2 regions of the Selenomonas sp. FC4001 genome follow, and region 1 is predicted to be linked to the other one. Evidence: riboswitches for the same ligand, from Rfam matches in the RefSeq annotation. Region 1 holds a riboswitch; the other holds the start of a gene.
The links. A riboswitch is a leader RNA that binds a small molecule or an ion and turns the genes downstream of it on or off. The one in region 1 is predicted to bind ZMP and ZTP.
Positions count from the first base shown of each region.

Region 2: linked by a shared signal. The riboswitch ahead of T320_RS05595 (phosphoribosylaminoimidazolecarboxamide formyltransferase) and the one ahead of T320_RS10340 (L-lactate MFS transporter) in region 1 are both predicted to bind ZMP and ZTP.

Region 1 covers NZ_KL370793.1:136,882-144,457, forward strand. The annotation lists gene T320_RS10335 (aminotransferase class I/II-fold pyridoxal phosphate-dependent enzyme) at 1-1,133, opposite strand, end outside; gene T320_RS10340 (L-lactate MFS transporter) at 1,364-2,578, opposite strand; ZMP/ZTP riboswitch at 2,661-2,743, opposite strand; gene T320_RS10345 (hypothetical protein) at 2,901-3,158, opposite strand; gene T320_RS15070 (hypothetical protein) at 3,146-3,274, opposite strand; gene dinB (DNA polymerase IV) at 3,305-4,510, opposite strand; gene T320_RS10355 (class I SAM-dependent methyltransferase) at 5,411-6,208, opposite strand; gene mutL (DNA mismatch repair endonuclease MutL) at 6,227-7,576, opposite strand, start outside.
Region 2 covers NZ_JNJF01000011.1:99,485-107,060, forward strand. The annotation lists gene mnmE (tRNA uridine-5-carboxymethylaminomethyl(34) synthesis GTPase MnmE) at 1-1,152, shown strand, start outside; gene mnmG (tRNA uridine-5-carboxymethylaminomethyl(34) synthesis enzyme MnmG) at 1,166-3,076, shown strand; gene rsmG (16S rRNA (guanine(527)-N(7))-methyltransferase RsmG) at 3,069-3,785, shown strand; gene T320_RS05590 (hypothetical protein) at 3,941-4,621, shown strand; gene T320_RS05595 (phosphoribosylaminoimidazolecarboxamide formyltransferase) at 4,703-5,872, opposite strand; ZMP/ZTP riboswitch at 5,916-5,992, opposite strand; gene pfkA (6-phosphofructokinase) at 6,622-7,576, shown strand, end outside.

The DNA of each region.
Region 1 (7,576 bases):
CCCACCAGGCGCTCGATATCGCGAATGCGGTCGCCGATGGAAATATAGGCCAGAATATTGCCGATATCCCCGAATTCAATCTGAATATCGTATTCGTCGCGCAGCATATCGTAGACCTCAATGCCCGTCATGCCAATGCCCTGGGTGAATACGGAAAGCTTCGTCACATCAAAGTCAAAGACGCTATCCCCATCGATAAGCTCCCGGCCATAGGCATAGAAGCCGCCGATTTCATTGATTTCCGAACGGGCATACTCCGCCATGGAGCTGACCTTTTCAAAGGACTCTTTGCCATGGAGGGCCAGATTCCGGCGGGACAGGTCAAGGCTGGAAATCAAGAGATACGAAGCACTGGTGGTCTGGGTCAGATTGATAATCTGCTGCACATATTCGGCGTCCACGCCCTTGCCGCAGAGCATGATGGAGCTCTGGGTCAGGCTGCCGCCGGATTTGTGCATGGACACCGCCGCTAAATCCGCCCCGGCTGCCATACCGGAAATGGGCAGATTATCCCCGAAGTAAAGATGGGTGCCATGAGCCTCGTCCACCAGCACCTTCATGCCCGCCTTATGGGCCAAATCCACAATGCCCTTAAGGTCGGAAGCAATGCCGTAATAGGTGGGATTGTTGACAAAGATGGCCTTGGCCTTGGGATGCTGACGGATAGCCCGCTCCACATCCGCCAGCGCCATACCTGTCGCAATGCCAATCTGGTGATTGACCCGCACCGGCACATAAACGGGAATCCCGCCGCAAAGCACCAGGGCATTGATGACGCTTTTATGCACATTGCGCGGCAGCAGGATTTCTTCCCCCGCCCGCACGGTAGCCAGCACCATGGCCTGCACAGCCGAGGTGGTCCCGTGCACCATGAAGAAGGCATGCTGGGCGCCAAAGGCATCCGCCGTCAGTTCCTCTGCTTCCTTGATAACCGAGATGGGATGACTCAAGTTATCCAGCATCTTCATGGAGTTGACATCTACCCCGACGCATTTCTCCCCCAGAAAGTCCACCAGTTCCGGATTGCCCCGGCCCCTTTTATGTCCGGGCACATCAAAAGGAACAACACGCCGTTTGCGCAGCTCTAACATGGCCTCGTAAACCGGCGCCGAATGTTGTTTAATTCGATCCATTTTCCCCTCCAAACATGAATAATCCGATAATTCATACGAATTTATTTTCGTAAAAAAAACCGTCTGGACAAAATTTCTTGGCCCAGACGGTTGGTGTATAGAAGCCATGCAGCACTTGTGGTCATTTCCACTAATCCGTCAGCCCTGCACAGCTTATCATCATTTCGCTATTAGTATATCAATTTCCTTAGGACATTGTCAATGTATCTAATTTGATTGACAGCAATTCATCAATGAACTTCCGGCGTTTGCACCGGCACTGCCTCCGCATTGCCATAGAACTTCAACGCTGTGGCAATGATGAGATTCAGCACGAAGCAAGCTCCGAAGAAGTACAGGGTGTCGGCATAACTATGGGTGTGCTCCCAGAACCAGGCCACGATGGTTGGCCCCACCACACCGGCCATGCCCCAGGCTGTCAGCACCCGGCCATGGATGGCACTGAGCTCCTTGGTGCCAAAGATATCGGAAAGATAGGCCGGCATGCAGGAAAAGCCACCGCCATAGCAGCTGATAATCAGAAACACCAGCATCTGGAACAGCATGGCATCACGGGTGCCTGCCAATAGCCAGAAGGCTGCTGTTTCCAGCGCAAAGAACACCATATAGGTAAGCCCGCGGCCCAAATAATCCGAAAGTGTTGACCAAAGGATGCGCCCGCCGCCATTTAAGAGACCGATAATGCCCACCATGGAAGCTGCCTGTGCCGCATCCATGCCCGTGACCTGCTGGGCCATGGGGGAAGCCACCGCCAACAGACCAATGCCGCAGGTGATATTCACAAAGAATATCCACCAAAGGGCACCGAACTGCCAGGTCTTAATGGCTTCGGCCGCCGTTGCACCATGCTGGAGCTTCTTGACTACAGAACTTCCTTCCGGCAGTACCGGCGGCTGCAGATACATGGCCGACGCGCCAATCAGCACCATATAGACCGTGCCCAGAATCAGGAAATTTTCCACCAAACCGAAGCGAGCCGTCAAATACTGCATCACCGGCCCAGCAAGCAAAGCCGCAAAGCCAAAGCCCATAATGGCGAGCCCCGTGGCAAAGCCGCGGTGATTGGGGAAATACTTGACCAAAGTCGATACCGGCGTAATGTAGCCCACGCCCAAACCAATACCGCCAATCACACCATAAAAGAGATAGAGCAGCGGCAGGCTGTGCAGATAAAAAGCCAGCGCCGTGCCGAACATTCCTGTGCCGAAGAAGGCCATGGACAAAAGACCGCTTTTCTTAGGGCCATGCTTTTCCACAAACCGTCCCAGAAAACCTGCGGACATGCCCAAGAACAGAATAGCCAAAGAAAAGGTCCAGGTCGTTTCCGACAGGGTAAAGCCCATCTCCGCCATAATGGGACGGGTCAGTACACTCCAAGCATAGACGCTGCCAATGGAAATATGAATCCCCACTGCAGCCAGAGCAATCAGCCAACGATTCCGCATGAAAACCATCCTTTCTGCTGTATAAACAGCAACCGAAAAGAGATTTCCGTCCGGCGGGCAAAACAAAAACCGCCTGGACAAAAATCTCTGCCCAGACGGTCGGCCTATCATAACCATGCAGTGCATGTGGTCATTTCCACTAATCCGTCAGCCCTGCATGGCCTGTTTACTTTTGCAATTAGTATATCAGCATCCATAGGATTATGTCAATGGATTTTCTTCTCTTGTCAAAGCGACTGTATAATTGGGAACTATCAGCAAACAAGTAAGCACTACGTAAAACCATATTTTTTTCATGACATGCCCCTTCTTGCTATTCGACCTACTGGCTTTTAAAACAACGATCTAATAATCGACCCAGCAAAATGCAAAATCTTTCACCCCAGGCCACAACCACCACGATAACGACCGACCCAATTACCAGCATTTGCTCCAGATGCGCAAGCTCCACCTTCTGCTCTGGTGTTAGCTTCAATAACATACTGCCCCATTCCAGTCTCCACAGTCCCATACTGTTCACATAGACAAACAAAAGATACTCCAAGACCAGAATCACTACGAGTTTCTTTAGAACAGACACGGCTTTTCCTCCTTTTCCTCTTTCCCCTTTGACAGACCAAACAGGAAATGAGTCACAAAAGCAGGGATACTGCCATCATAGCCAAGATAAAGCAAATCCCGCACGTATTGTACCATATTTTTCGAACAACTTCCACTATTCGCCCATCAGGGCCGCGCCGCCATCTCCTCCACCACCTGATAGAGATAGCCCAGGGCGGAATGCATTTTTTCCAAGGACAAGTCCACGCCATAGCGCTGTTCAAGCTGGCCTATCCCCTGCTCCATGCCGCTCGCCTGTTTCTTGTCCTGCAAATCGGCAAACGAGAGCTGGCGGATATAGTCCTTGCTGAGATTCTGCATGCCCAGACCTATGAGGCGCACCGGCTGGCGCTTTACCTTTCGCAGCAGCTCGACCGCAATTTTGTAAATCTCATAGCCGTCATCGGTACTTTCGCAGGCCTGGGAACGGGTAATGGACTTCATATCCCCATAGGTAATCTTGAGCGTTACCGTCCGGCCATAAAGTCCCCGCTTCTTGAGCCGCTCATCCACATTGCGGGCCAGAATCAGCAGCACATCCTGCAAAAAGGCGAAATTCCGCTGGTCCTTCTGAAAGGTCATTTCCCGGCTCAATGACTTGGCATCGGCGGCATCATAATGAACCACCGGCCGTTCATCCATGCCTAACGCAGAATTGAGGATAAAGCTGCCGTGTTTTGGCCCCAACATTTCCAGCACCTGTTTTGACTTGGCGATGATGTCTTTGACCTTATAAATGCCATAGCCATTTAATTTCTCTGCCGTGCGCTTGCCAATGCCAAAAATCACGCGGATATCCCGCTCGCTAATCAGCTGGCAATACGACTCCCGGTCAGGAATCACAAAAAAGCCGTCCGGCTTCTTCTCCTCGCTGGCAATCTTCGCCGCCGACTTGGAATAGCCGATACCAACGGAACAGGTCAACCCGGTTTCAGCCTTTACCCGGGCTTTTATCAAGAGGCCCAGTTCCTCGGGACTGTGAAAATTCTTTACGGAACGGGTAACATCCAGATAACCTTCATCACAGGCAATGTATTCGGTGACATCTGCATAGGTTTCCCAGATGTGATGAAGTTCGCCGGATATTCGGCGGTATTTTTCATAGTCGCCATGCATAAAGACCGCCTGCGGGCAAAGCCGGTATGCCTCCTTAATATTCATAGCCGAGTGGACGCCAAACTTTCGGGCAATGTAATTGCAGGTGGAGACAACACCGCGCTCATGGGGCATAGCGCCGATAACAACCGGCCGGTTCTTCAGTTTGGGATTGTCCCGGATTTCGACAGAAGCAAAAAATGCATCCATATCCACATGTATGATGACCCGCTTCATAACGACCTCTTTCTTCGCGTATAACTAACTTACACAAAGTGTAACATGAAAGCGCGATTCAGGCAAGGATAATTACACACTGCAACCGTCTCTTTGCAACAATTTCCCCTGCGTAAGCAAGTGATTATGCTCACAGAAAATTTTGCTTGTCGGCAGGAAATCCCAAAGACAGCAACGAATGGTACGACGTCGATGTGCGCAATGTGAGCACCATCATTCTGAACAAGAATGGAACCAACGAATACTATTGATTCGCTTTCGTAAGGAACAATAAGCAGGCAGAAAAGCGGGGCTATGCATAAGTGAGAAGGCACTTATGCATAGCCCCGCTTAGTTCATGATAAAGGTATCCAGTTCATACGTTGTCAGGGGCGAACGGGGAGTAATTTTTCTGTTTTCCGCTAAACGACCCCCTCGCAAAAGAAAGATGTCCAGTTACCTGCGCCGGGCAGGCCAACGGCGCTGCTTTCAGCGTATTTGCTTAGTTGCTTCCTACAGGGGCCGGCCTTCACTTCGTTCAGGCAGTCGCTCCCTACAGAAAAATCACTCCCCGTCCGCCCCAAACTACAGATTATGCAATCGGCGAGAACTCGTTGCTCCCGTTACAAGAACATCGATGTACTTGCCCCGTGTCACTGCGAAAATGCCAACTTATACGGACATTGCTTAGGGTGGAGGTGGTGATGCTTTTCGCCGTGGAACGACTGTCCGAACACAGTGAGGACTGGCCCACAAACGGCATAAACTAAACACTGATATGAATATACGCGCCGCCGGTCTTGCCCGGCGCAGGTAACTAAAAAGCCCATACATTTACTTGTGGGTCATTCAGTGGAACGGCGAAAAGTATTACCACCTCCGCCCCACTGAGCTGTAACCGATTGCATTAAGCTCGCATGGTCACCGCAGCCGCATGACCCCGTACTGCACTTTGCTGTATCGGCCGCCTGCCCGTTCCGTAAATCCCAGCCGGGCAAATTCGCGGCTCTTGCTGGATTCTTTAAGCACCACGCGATGTCTTGCCACGCGACGGGCTTCGGCGATTGTTTCTAAGGTCAGCTGATTTTTATTGGCCACGGGGCGCAAAGGCGCAATGTTCTTGCTTTCCGCGAAGGGATGGCGGAACATGGGGTCAAAGTAGATGACATCCACGGAGTTGTCCGGCTGGGCTTTGAGGTAATCGTAAGCCTCGGTGCAGACGGTTTTCACCCGGCGCATGGCGGCAATCACTGTGTCCGTATCGTTAGTGTAGTTAGCCAAACCATAACCCACCACCGCTTCAATCAGTGGCTGGGATTCCAGGCCCGTAACACTGCCGCTGTCGCCGACCACAGAACTTGCCACAATGGCATCTGCGCCGAAGCCCAATGTGCAGTCAAGCACATCCATGCCCGGCTTTAAGTCCATGGCTTCGGCCATGCGGTCGCCATCACCGAAGCGCAGGTTTTTCAAGCGCAGATGGGCCATATTGGGATGGAAGAAAAGTTCTGCTTCCGGTGTAACGAGGGTCAGCAGTCCTTTTTTTGCCACCAAGGCAAACTTGGCGTCATAACTCTGGCAAAGTTCTGGTATATTCGTGCGCCCGCGTTCGGCGTAGGGAATATTTAACTTCTCTGCCATTTCCCGGGCCAGTTTTTCACTGGGGCGGTTCCATTTGCGGCCAGTGGTCGCTATGGCTGACAATTTATTTTCGTTCAATATCTATCCATCACTTTCTCAAAAGCCAAAGCCTGTCCGCTTGAACATCTTGGCTAAATCTTCACTGCTGAATTTCAAAATCGTCGGGCGTCCATGTGGGCAGGTATATGGAAAGGCCGTTGTCGAGAGCTCATCGAGCAAAATTTCCATCTGCCGCATATTGAGTTCCTCGCCCGCTTTAATCGCTGCCCGGCAGGCAGTTGTCGCCAGGCACGCCTGGCGGATTTCCTTGGCCGTTGTCTCATGCATATTGCCCAAATCCGTCAGGATTTCCCGAATAATATCCTCGGCTTCTCCCACGGGTACATCGGCAGGCACTTCCATCAGGCGGTAGTCAAAGTCGCCTGCCGCCTCCAAATGGAAGCCCAATTTAGCAAAGAGTTCCTTGTTGTCCTCCACCAAGGCTGCTTCTTTGCGGTCAAAGGTCAAAAGCTGATGCACCAAAAGCTGCTGGGAGGGAATGCCATCGGCCATAGCCGAGAGCTTATCAAAGAGAATGCGCTCATGGGCCGCATGCTGGTCGATAATATATAGCCCTTTCAAATCCTGCGCGATGATATAGGTCAAGTCCACCTGCCCAATGGGAATCATGCGCCCCGTATTTTCCACAGGCCGCTCCGCAGTTGACGGGTCAGCAGTTGACATGTCAATTTTTGACGGGTCATTTGACATGTCAGAATTTGACTTGTCAATATTTTGACCATCTGCCACCTCGTCATGGCGCTCAGTCTGCTGATAATGCACCTGCCGCTCCTGCTGCAGCTTAGCCTGCGCTTCGGCAAAGCTTACCGCAGGCTTCACTGCCGGGCGGCTGACTGCTTCATAAATTGTTTTGGGCTGATAGCTGCCGGAATGCACCGGAGCAGCTGGCGCTGTCGGTTCTGGGGAACTGGCGGGCACAAACTGCATGGGCTCCATCGAGTATTCCACTTTGGGCTTTTCCACGACCGCCGCCACTTCCGTGAGATTGCCGGAGCTTGGACGGATGGCGTCTAAGACTGCCTTATAGACGGACTTAAAGATACGGCTTTCGTCCTCGAACTTCATTTCGCTTTTCTGCGGATGGACATTGACATCAATCGTGCGCTGGGGCACTTCGATTTTGAGCACCGTGAAGGGGAAGCCGCTTTTCGGAATCAGCGAGCGGTAGGCATTGTCAATCGCCTTGGCAATGGCGCGGTTCTGAATGATACGGCCGTTGACGATAAAAGTCTGCCAGGTGCGGGAACTTTTGAGCATCGAGGGCTTGGTGATAAAGCCCGAAATTTTCAGGTCTTCGTCCTCCAGATTAAGGGTCAGCAAAGAATCCGCTACCTGCCCGCCATAAATCGCCTGCACGGTATCAAAGAGATTGCCGTTGCCCGGTGT
Region 2 (7,576 bases), on a different contig from region 1:
CCGCATTCCTATACACGGGAAGATGTGGTGGAGTTTCAGTGCCATGGTGGTGTAATGCCGCTGCGTAAGACTTTGGCTTTGACCTATAGCCATGGGGCAAGACCGGCTGAGGGGGGCGAGTTCACCAAGCGGGCGTTCCTCAATGGCCGTCTGGACTTATCTCAGGCGCAGGCCGTTATGGATATCATCACGGCCAAAACAGACCGTTCCTTGAAAATGGCAGCTGGCCATTTAAGCGGTCAGTTCTCCCAGCAGATAAAGAACTTCCGTCAGGAGATTCTGGGGCAGATTGCCCACTTAGAAGCAGCTATTGATTTTCCGGAGGACGAAGTGGATGATGTGGTGACGGAAAAAGTAGCTGAAAAAGTGGTTGAAATCCGCAACTATATTGCCAAGCTCTTAAAAACTGCCGGTACAGGCCGTATTCTGCGGGATGGCCTCATGACGGCTATCGTGGGCAAGCCCAATGTCGGCAAGTCAAGTCTCTTAAATGCCTTATTGCAGGAAGAACGCGCGATTGTTACCGATATTCCCGGTACTACCCGCGATTCCATCGAAGAATACGCCAATGTGGGCGGTGTGCCCCTGCGCATTATCGACACGGCAGGCATCCGGGCTACGGAAGATGTCGTGGAACGGATTGGCGTGGAAAAGGCCCGGCAAATGATTAACGATGCCGCTTTGGTACTCGCACTGTTTGACGGTTCCCGCCCGTTGGATGCAGAGGATGAAGAAATACTGGAACTGCTGCAAGCGCAGGAGGCGATCGTTCTCTTGAACAAGAGCGATTTGCAGTCCATGGTAACGGCAGAAGAACTTTCTGCCAAAGCCAATGTGTCCGTTATCGAAATCTCCACCAAGGAAAATCATGGTTTGGATGCGCTGACGCAGGCCATTCAGCAGAAGGTATACGGCGGCGAAGTGATAGCAGACGAGGGCAGTTTTGTCAGCGACGAGCGGCAGGCAAATCTCCTGCGCACTGCTGACAATCATCTAGCCGCGGCCCTGCAGACGATTGAAGCAGGCATGGGGCTGGATTTTATCTCCATTGATTTGCGCTCTGCCTGGGAAAAATTAGGCGAAATCACCGGCGATACGGTGGGCGAAGATATTATTGATGAGATTTTCTCGAAGTTCTGTATTGGTAAATAAGAAGGTAAGGAAAATGGAAAGTAAAAACGTATTTGTTGCCAGTTCTTATGATGTAATCGTAGTGGGTGCAGGTCATGCCGGCGTAGAGGCGGCACTGGCGGCCGCCCGCATTGGCTGTAACACGCTGCTGACAACACTTTCAATGGATAATATTGCCATGATGCCCTGCAATCCGTCCGTAGGCGGCCCGGCTAAGGGCCATCTCGTGCGGGAACTCGACGCTTTGGGCGGGGAAATGGGCGTAAATGCCGATAAGACCTGCATTCAGTTCCGCATGCTCAACACGGGCAAAGGCCCCGCTGTTCATGCCCTGCGCGCGCAGGCGGATAAAAAACTCTATCAGTTCACCATGAAGGAAACCTGCGAACAGACGGAAAATCTGGATGTCAAACAGCTGTTGATTGACAAACTGTTGGTCGAAGATGGCAAAGTTACCGGTGTGCAGTCAGAAACCGGTGAAATCTATCAGGCCAAGGCTGTTGTTATGGCTACGGGAACTTATCTCAAGGGCCGTATTATCATCGGCGAGCACACCTACGAGGGCGGCCCCGCAGGTCAAAGGGCGGCGGTGAAGTTTTCCGATTCGCTTAAAGAAGTTGGCGTAAAGCTGATGCGCTTTAAGACCGGTACGCCCGCCCGCGTAGATGCACGCACCCTCGATTACAGCAAGATGGAAATTCAGCCCGGTGATGAGGAATGCCGCAACTTTTCCTTTATGAGTGATGAAGTGACCCGCGAACAGATTCCCTGTTACCTGACCTATACCAATGAAGAAACCCATAAGATTCTGCGGGACAATATGGAACGCGCCCCGATGGCCAACGGCATTATCGAAGGTATCGGCCCCCGTTACTGCCCGTCAATCGAAACGAAAATTCTGCGCTTCCCGGACAAGGAACGCCATCAGCTGTTCTTGGAGCCGGAAGGCCGCCATACCAATGAAGTCTATGTGCAGGGCATGTCCACTTCGATGCCCATGGATGTACAGCTTGACTTCCTGCGCACCATTCCGGGGCTGGAACAGGCCAAGGTCATGCGCGCGGGTTATGCCATTGAGTATGACTGCATTGACCCCACCCAGTTAAAACCGACCTTGGAATTCAAGAACATCCACGGCTTTTTCTCGGCCGGACAGGCAAATGGCACCTCCGGTTATGAAGAAGCGGCGGCACAGGGCATTATCGCCGGTATCAATGCGGCTATGCTGATAAAAAATGAAGAACCGTTGGTATTAAAGCGCAGTGAAGCCTATATCGGCGTGCTCATTGATGATTTGGTGACGAAGGGAACCAATGAGCCGTACCGCATTATGACGAGCCGTGCCGAATACCGCCTGCTGCTGCGGCAGGACAACGCCGACCAGCGGTTGACGCCACTCGGCCGCCGTGTTGGTCTGGTCAAAGATGACCGCTGGGCAAGATATACCGAAAAGCAGAACGCCATCAATGAAGCATTGGACTATCTGCGCAAGAACAGTATTAACCCAACCAAGGAAATCACGGAAAAACTTACGGCGGCAGGTATTGAACCGGTGCGCAATGCAACGAGCTTCTACGACCTCCTGCGCCGTCCGGATTTGGACTATGACAAGCTGGCAGAGCTCTTTGAACTGCCGGAACTCAATAAGGAAGTCAAACAGCAGGTGGAAATCACCATCACCTACGAAGGATATATCAAAAAACAGCTGGAACAGGTCGAACGCATGGAAAAGCTCGAGGAAAAACTTCTGCCGGAAAATCTCAACTACGATGATGTACCGAGTCTGCGTGATGAGGGCCGGGAAAAGTTAAAGGCTATCCGTCCCCGCTCCGTAGGTCAGGCCAGCCGCATCAGCGGCGTATCGCCGGCAGATATTTCCGTGCTGCTTATCTGGCTCGAACAACAGCAGCGCATCAAAGCAGGGGAGGGCAAAGCCGATGTTTAAGGAAGAACTAACAAAAGCGGCCGCCGAATACGGCATAAGCCTTAACGATACGCAGATGGAGCAGTACAACCGCTACTTTGAATTGCTGGTGGAGTGGAATGAAAAGATTAACCTCACCGCCATCACTGAACCCAAGGAAGTCGCCATCAAGCATATGATTGACAGTATTACGGCCTATGATGAAAAACTCTTTAAGGATGGTACCACTGTTATTGATGTGGGCACGGGCGCAGGCTTTCCCGGCCTGCCGTTAAAGATTTTCTGCCCGGAAATCAAGCTGACCCTGATGGATTCCCTCAACAAGCGCATCAAGTTTTTGCAGACGGTGGTCGAGGAACTGGGCCTAAAGGATGTCGAATGCGTCCATGCCCGCGCTGAAGAAGGTGCCCGCAATAAGAAGTACCGTGAGTCCTTCGATATCGCGGTGTCCAGAGCGGTAGCAAGACTCCCCATTCTCTGCGAATACTGCCTGCCCTTTGTCAAAAAAGGCGGTCACTTCATCGCCCTCAAGGGTATGCAGTATCATGATGAGGCAGAAGAAGCTGCCAAGGCTATCAAGGTCATGGGCGGAAGTAAGACGGAAATCCGTCCGGTAAAGCTGCCGGAGCTTGATGACAAGCGGGCGGTTATCATCATCAATAAGACCATGCCTACCCCGAAGGCCTATCCGCGCAAGGCCGGTACACCGACAAAAAATCCCATAGTATAAAGCAGAAAAAACGAGTAACCGAAACGGCACGATAAAATGATTTCGCATTTTACTGTGCCGTTTTCTTTTGCGTACAGGTAAAAAGGATATTTGACATGGATGGAGAATACTAGAAACATGATTAGGTGTCAGTGAATAGAGGTGGAAAAATGGATATGTGGAAAAGAGTCGCGGTTGTGGGGATGGCCGTCATAGGTTTGTGGATGCCTATGACTGTTCAGGCTGTAGAGGGAATTAGTGCAGATATGAAAGAAACAACCAGCAGTGAAATAAAGACCGACACTAGCCGTGGAAATGATTCGATTAGCAAACAGGATAACAGCAGTTCAGAAAAGGGCGCTTTAGGCAGGGCAATGGAACGCAAGCGTCAGGAAAAAGGTCAGGACACAGACCAGCAGTCGGATAAAAAGGTGCGCTATATCTACCTGTTTGAGGATAATGGCTTTGTCTATTATCTGGACAATCAGAATGTAAAATGGAAGCCAATCCCCTATTCGGAAACTGAGGAGATTTTGGATATCTGGATTAAGCTGATAAAGGTGGCTCCGGATGAGGAGTACAGCTATCCCCAGAAATATTTTTTGGAGCATTATTACCTGCGGCCAGATAGAAAGCAAATTCAGTTCCTAAGTGAATTGGAGGTCACAGGCCGTCCAGATAACGCCATCAAGGAACGGCCCTATAGTGTGCACAACTGGGAAAATATCGTGTCCGGGTCATTGGAAGATGAGATTTACCACAGTGTGTTAAAGGTAGTAAAGAAGAACGAACAATTTTGGCCGAAGCATAAGAGCGTGCGGGATGTATTGGAAGATATTTTCCGTATATCGCTATAAGGATACAAGACAAAAATCGCTGACGGATGAGCCGCCAGCGATTTTTGCTGTGTGTATGTATGTAAGAACGGGGTAAGCAAATTAATGATGGAACAAGCGAATATGCGTCATAGCCATGGTCATATTGTACTTGTCACAGGTGGCGATAACATTGTCGTCACGAATGGAGCCGCCTGCCTGTGCGATGTAGCTGACACCACTCTTGCGGGCGCGTTCGATATTATCGCCGAAGGGGAAGAAAGCATCCGAGCCAAGGGCTACTCCTGTTTGGGTGGCGAGCCATGCTTTCTTTTCCTCTCGGGTAAGCGGTGCCGGTTTTTCGGTGAACAGGTGTTCCCAGTTGCCGTCGGTTAAGAGGTCTTCGCTTTCTTCGCCAACGTATACATCAATGGCATTGTCCCTGTCCGGGCGGCGAACTTCTTCTTTGAACGGCAGGTTCATTACCTTGGGGCACTGGCGCAGATACCAGATATCGGCCTTATTGCCGGCCAGGCGGGTGCAATGTACGCGGGACTGCTGCCCTGCGCCAATGCCGATGGCCTGACCGTCCTTGGCATAGCAGACGGAATTGGACTGGGTGTATTTCAGGGTAATCAGAGAAATCAGGAGGTCGCGCTTGGCGCTTTCCGGCAGTTCCTTGTTGACCGTGGGAATTTCCATCAGACAGTCAGGCGTAATTTTTATATCATTGCGCTGCTGTTCAAAGGTAATGCCAAAGACCTGTTTCTGTTCCAAAGGTTCCGGCTGGTAGTTCGTATCCATTTGAATGACAAGGTACGTGCCTTTGCGCTTGGATTTCAAGATTTCCAGAGCTTCGGCAGAGTAGGAGGGGGCAATAATGCCGTCGGAAACTTCGCGTTTCAGGAAGCTGGCTGTCTGGGCATCGCATTCGTCAGACAGGGCCACGAAATCGCCATAGGAAGACATGCGGTCAGCACCGCGGGCGCGAATATAGGCGGTAGCCACAGGGCTGAGTTCTACGCCTTCGACGAAATAAGCTTTTTGCAAAGCTTCGGAAAGGGGAACGGCAACAGCTGCACCAGCCGGGCTGACGTGTTTAAAGGATGCGGCGGCTGGCAGGCCGGTGGCTTCTTTGAGTTCACGCACAAGCTGCCAGCTGTTAAAGGCATCAAGCAAGTTGATATACCCCGGTTTGCCATTCAGCACCGTAAAGGGCAGACCTTTTTCGCAGAAAACTCTGGCCGGTTTCTGATTGGGGTTACAGCCGTATTTCAGTTCCATTTCCGTCATTGCAAATCTCCTCCATATAACGTAAAAAGCCGACACAAATCCAGGCTTTCACCCAGACGGTCGGCTTTTCTTCCCTGTGCTCCCTGTGGTTATCCACTTCCGTCAGTCGCACAGCATCAACTACAACGAATTTAACACGAAATATATCCCCTTGTCAAGGACATTTTCAATTAAGTAACTGCGGTCAGGGCGAGGGGATATGTTTTGCGGGCGTCGCTAAATGACCGGTTCGCTAAGTCGCGCTTTCCAGCTAAATGCTCCGGTTACCACGTCGCGGCTTTCAGCGTTGTGTCCAGAAATTTTCGGCTTCCGGCCAGCCTGACGGCAGTCGCTCCTGCCCGCAAAACATATCCCCTCGCCCCTCGTTGCACTTGTGGCTCTTTAGGTACGATTTTTCATCGTGGCTTATTTCGGGAACTTTGTATCTTGGCAGAAGGGGGCTGTTTTTTGTATGGAGCGCACTGCCGCAGGCTGCTCACAAGCGAAAGAGCGGGAAGTAAAGCTGAAAGCAGCGCCGTGGTGACCGGCGCGAGATACTAAGAAAACGGCAACATCATGCGAGACATTTGCGCGGAAGACAAAAAAGTATTCCCCTTTCGCCAGTAATGCATTAACTTGAAGCGACATTGAAAAAATTTCTGTTAGATTTCTTCTTTTTATGGTATGATAGGGATTAGTGAGGTTTGTTTTTTCCTGCGGCCAGCAAAAATGACCGCAGATTGCTTATAATTCAAGGGGGAACTTCGATTATGTTAAAAAGCATTGCAGTCATGACCAGCGGCGGCGACAGCCCCGGTATGAATGCGGCAGCCCGTGCTGTTGTGCGCACGGCGCTCTATGAAGGTGTAAAAGTTTGGGGCATCCGTGATGGTTATCATGGTCTGCTCGAAGAAAATATGTTTGAAATGGAATCTAAAGACGTAGGCGATATCATTCAGCGCGGTGGCACGTTCCTCGGCACGGCTCGCTGCAAACGCTGGAAGACGCCGGAAGGCCGTATGCTCGGCTATCAGCACCTCGTTGACCGCGGTATTCAGGGCCTCTGCGTTATCGGCGGTGACGGTTCTCTGCGCGGTGCTTCTCTGCTGTCTCAGGAAACGGGCATTCCTATCGTAGGTCTGCCGGGCACCATCGACAATGACGTTTGGGGTTCTGACTACACCATTGGCTGTGATACGGCAGCCAACACCATCATTGATGCCATCAATAAGTTACGTGACACGGCTTCGGCCCATCGTCGTGTCATCGTTATGGAAGTAATGGGCCGCAGCTCGGGATGGCTGGCACTTGTTTCCGGTATTTCCGGTGGTGCTGAATACATTCTCGTGCCGGAAGAACCCTATGATTTGGATAAACTTTGCGATGACATGAAGAATGCTTATGCAGAAGGCAAGCGCTATATCCTCGTAGTTGTAGCTGAAGGTGCTGGCAATGCACAGGAAATCGGTGATTTCATTGCCAAGAAAACAGAACTCGATACCCGAGTGACGGTTCTCGGTCACATTCAGCGTGGCGGTTCGCCGACGGTTATCGACCGCGTGCGCGCCAGCCAGCTCGGCGAGCAGGCTGCTTTGGCCCTTATCTCCGGCCTGTCTGATGTAGTATTCGGTTTCAGCAAAGGCCGCGTAGTATCCATCGACCTGCATGACTCCGTAAACAACAAGAAACAGCTTGACCCGGAATATTTACATCTGGCAAAGGTAT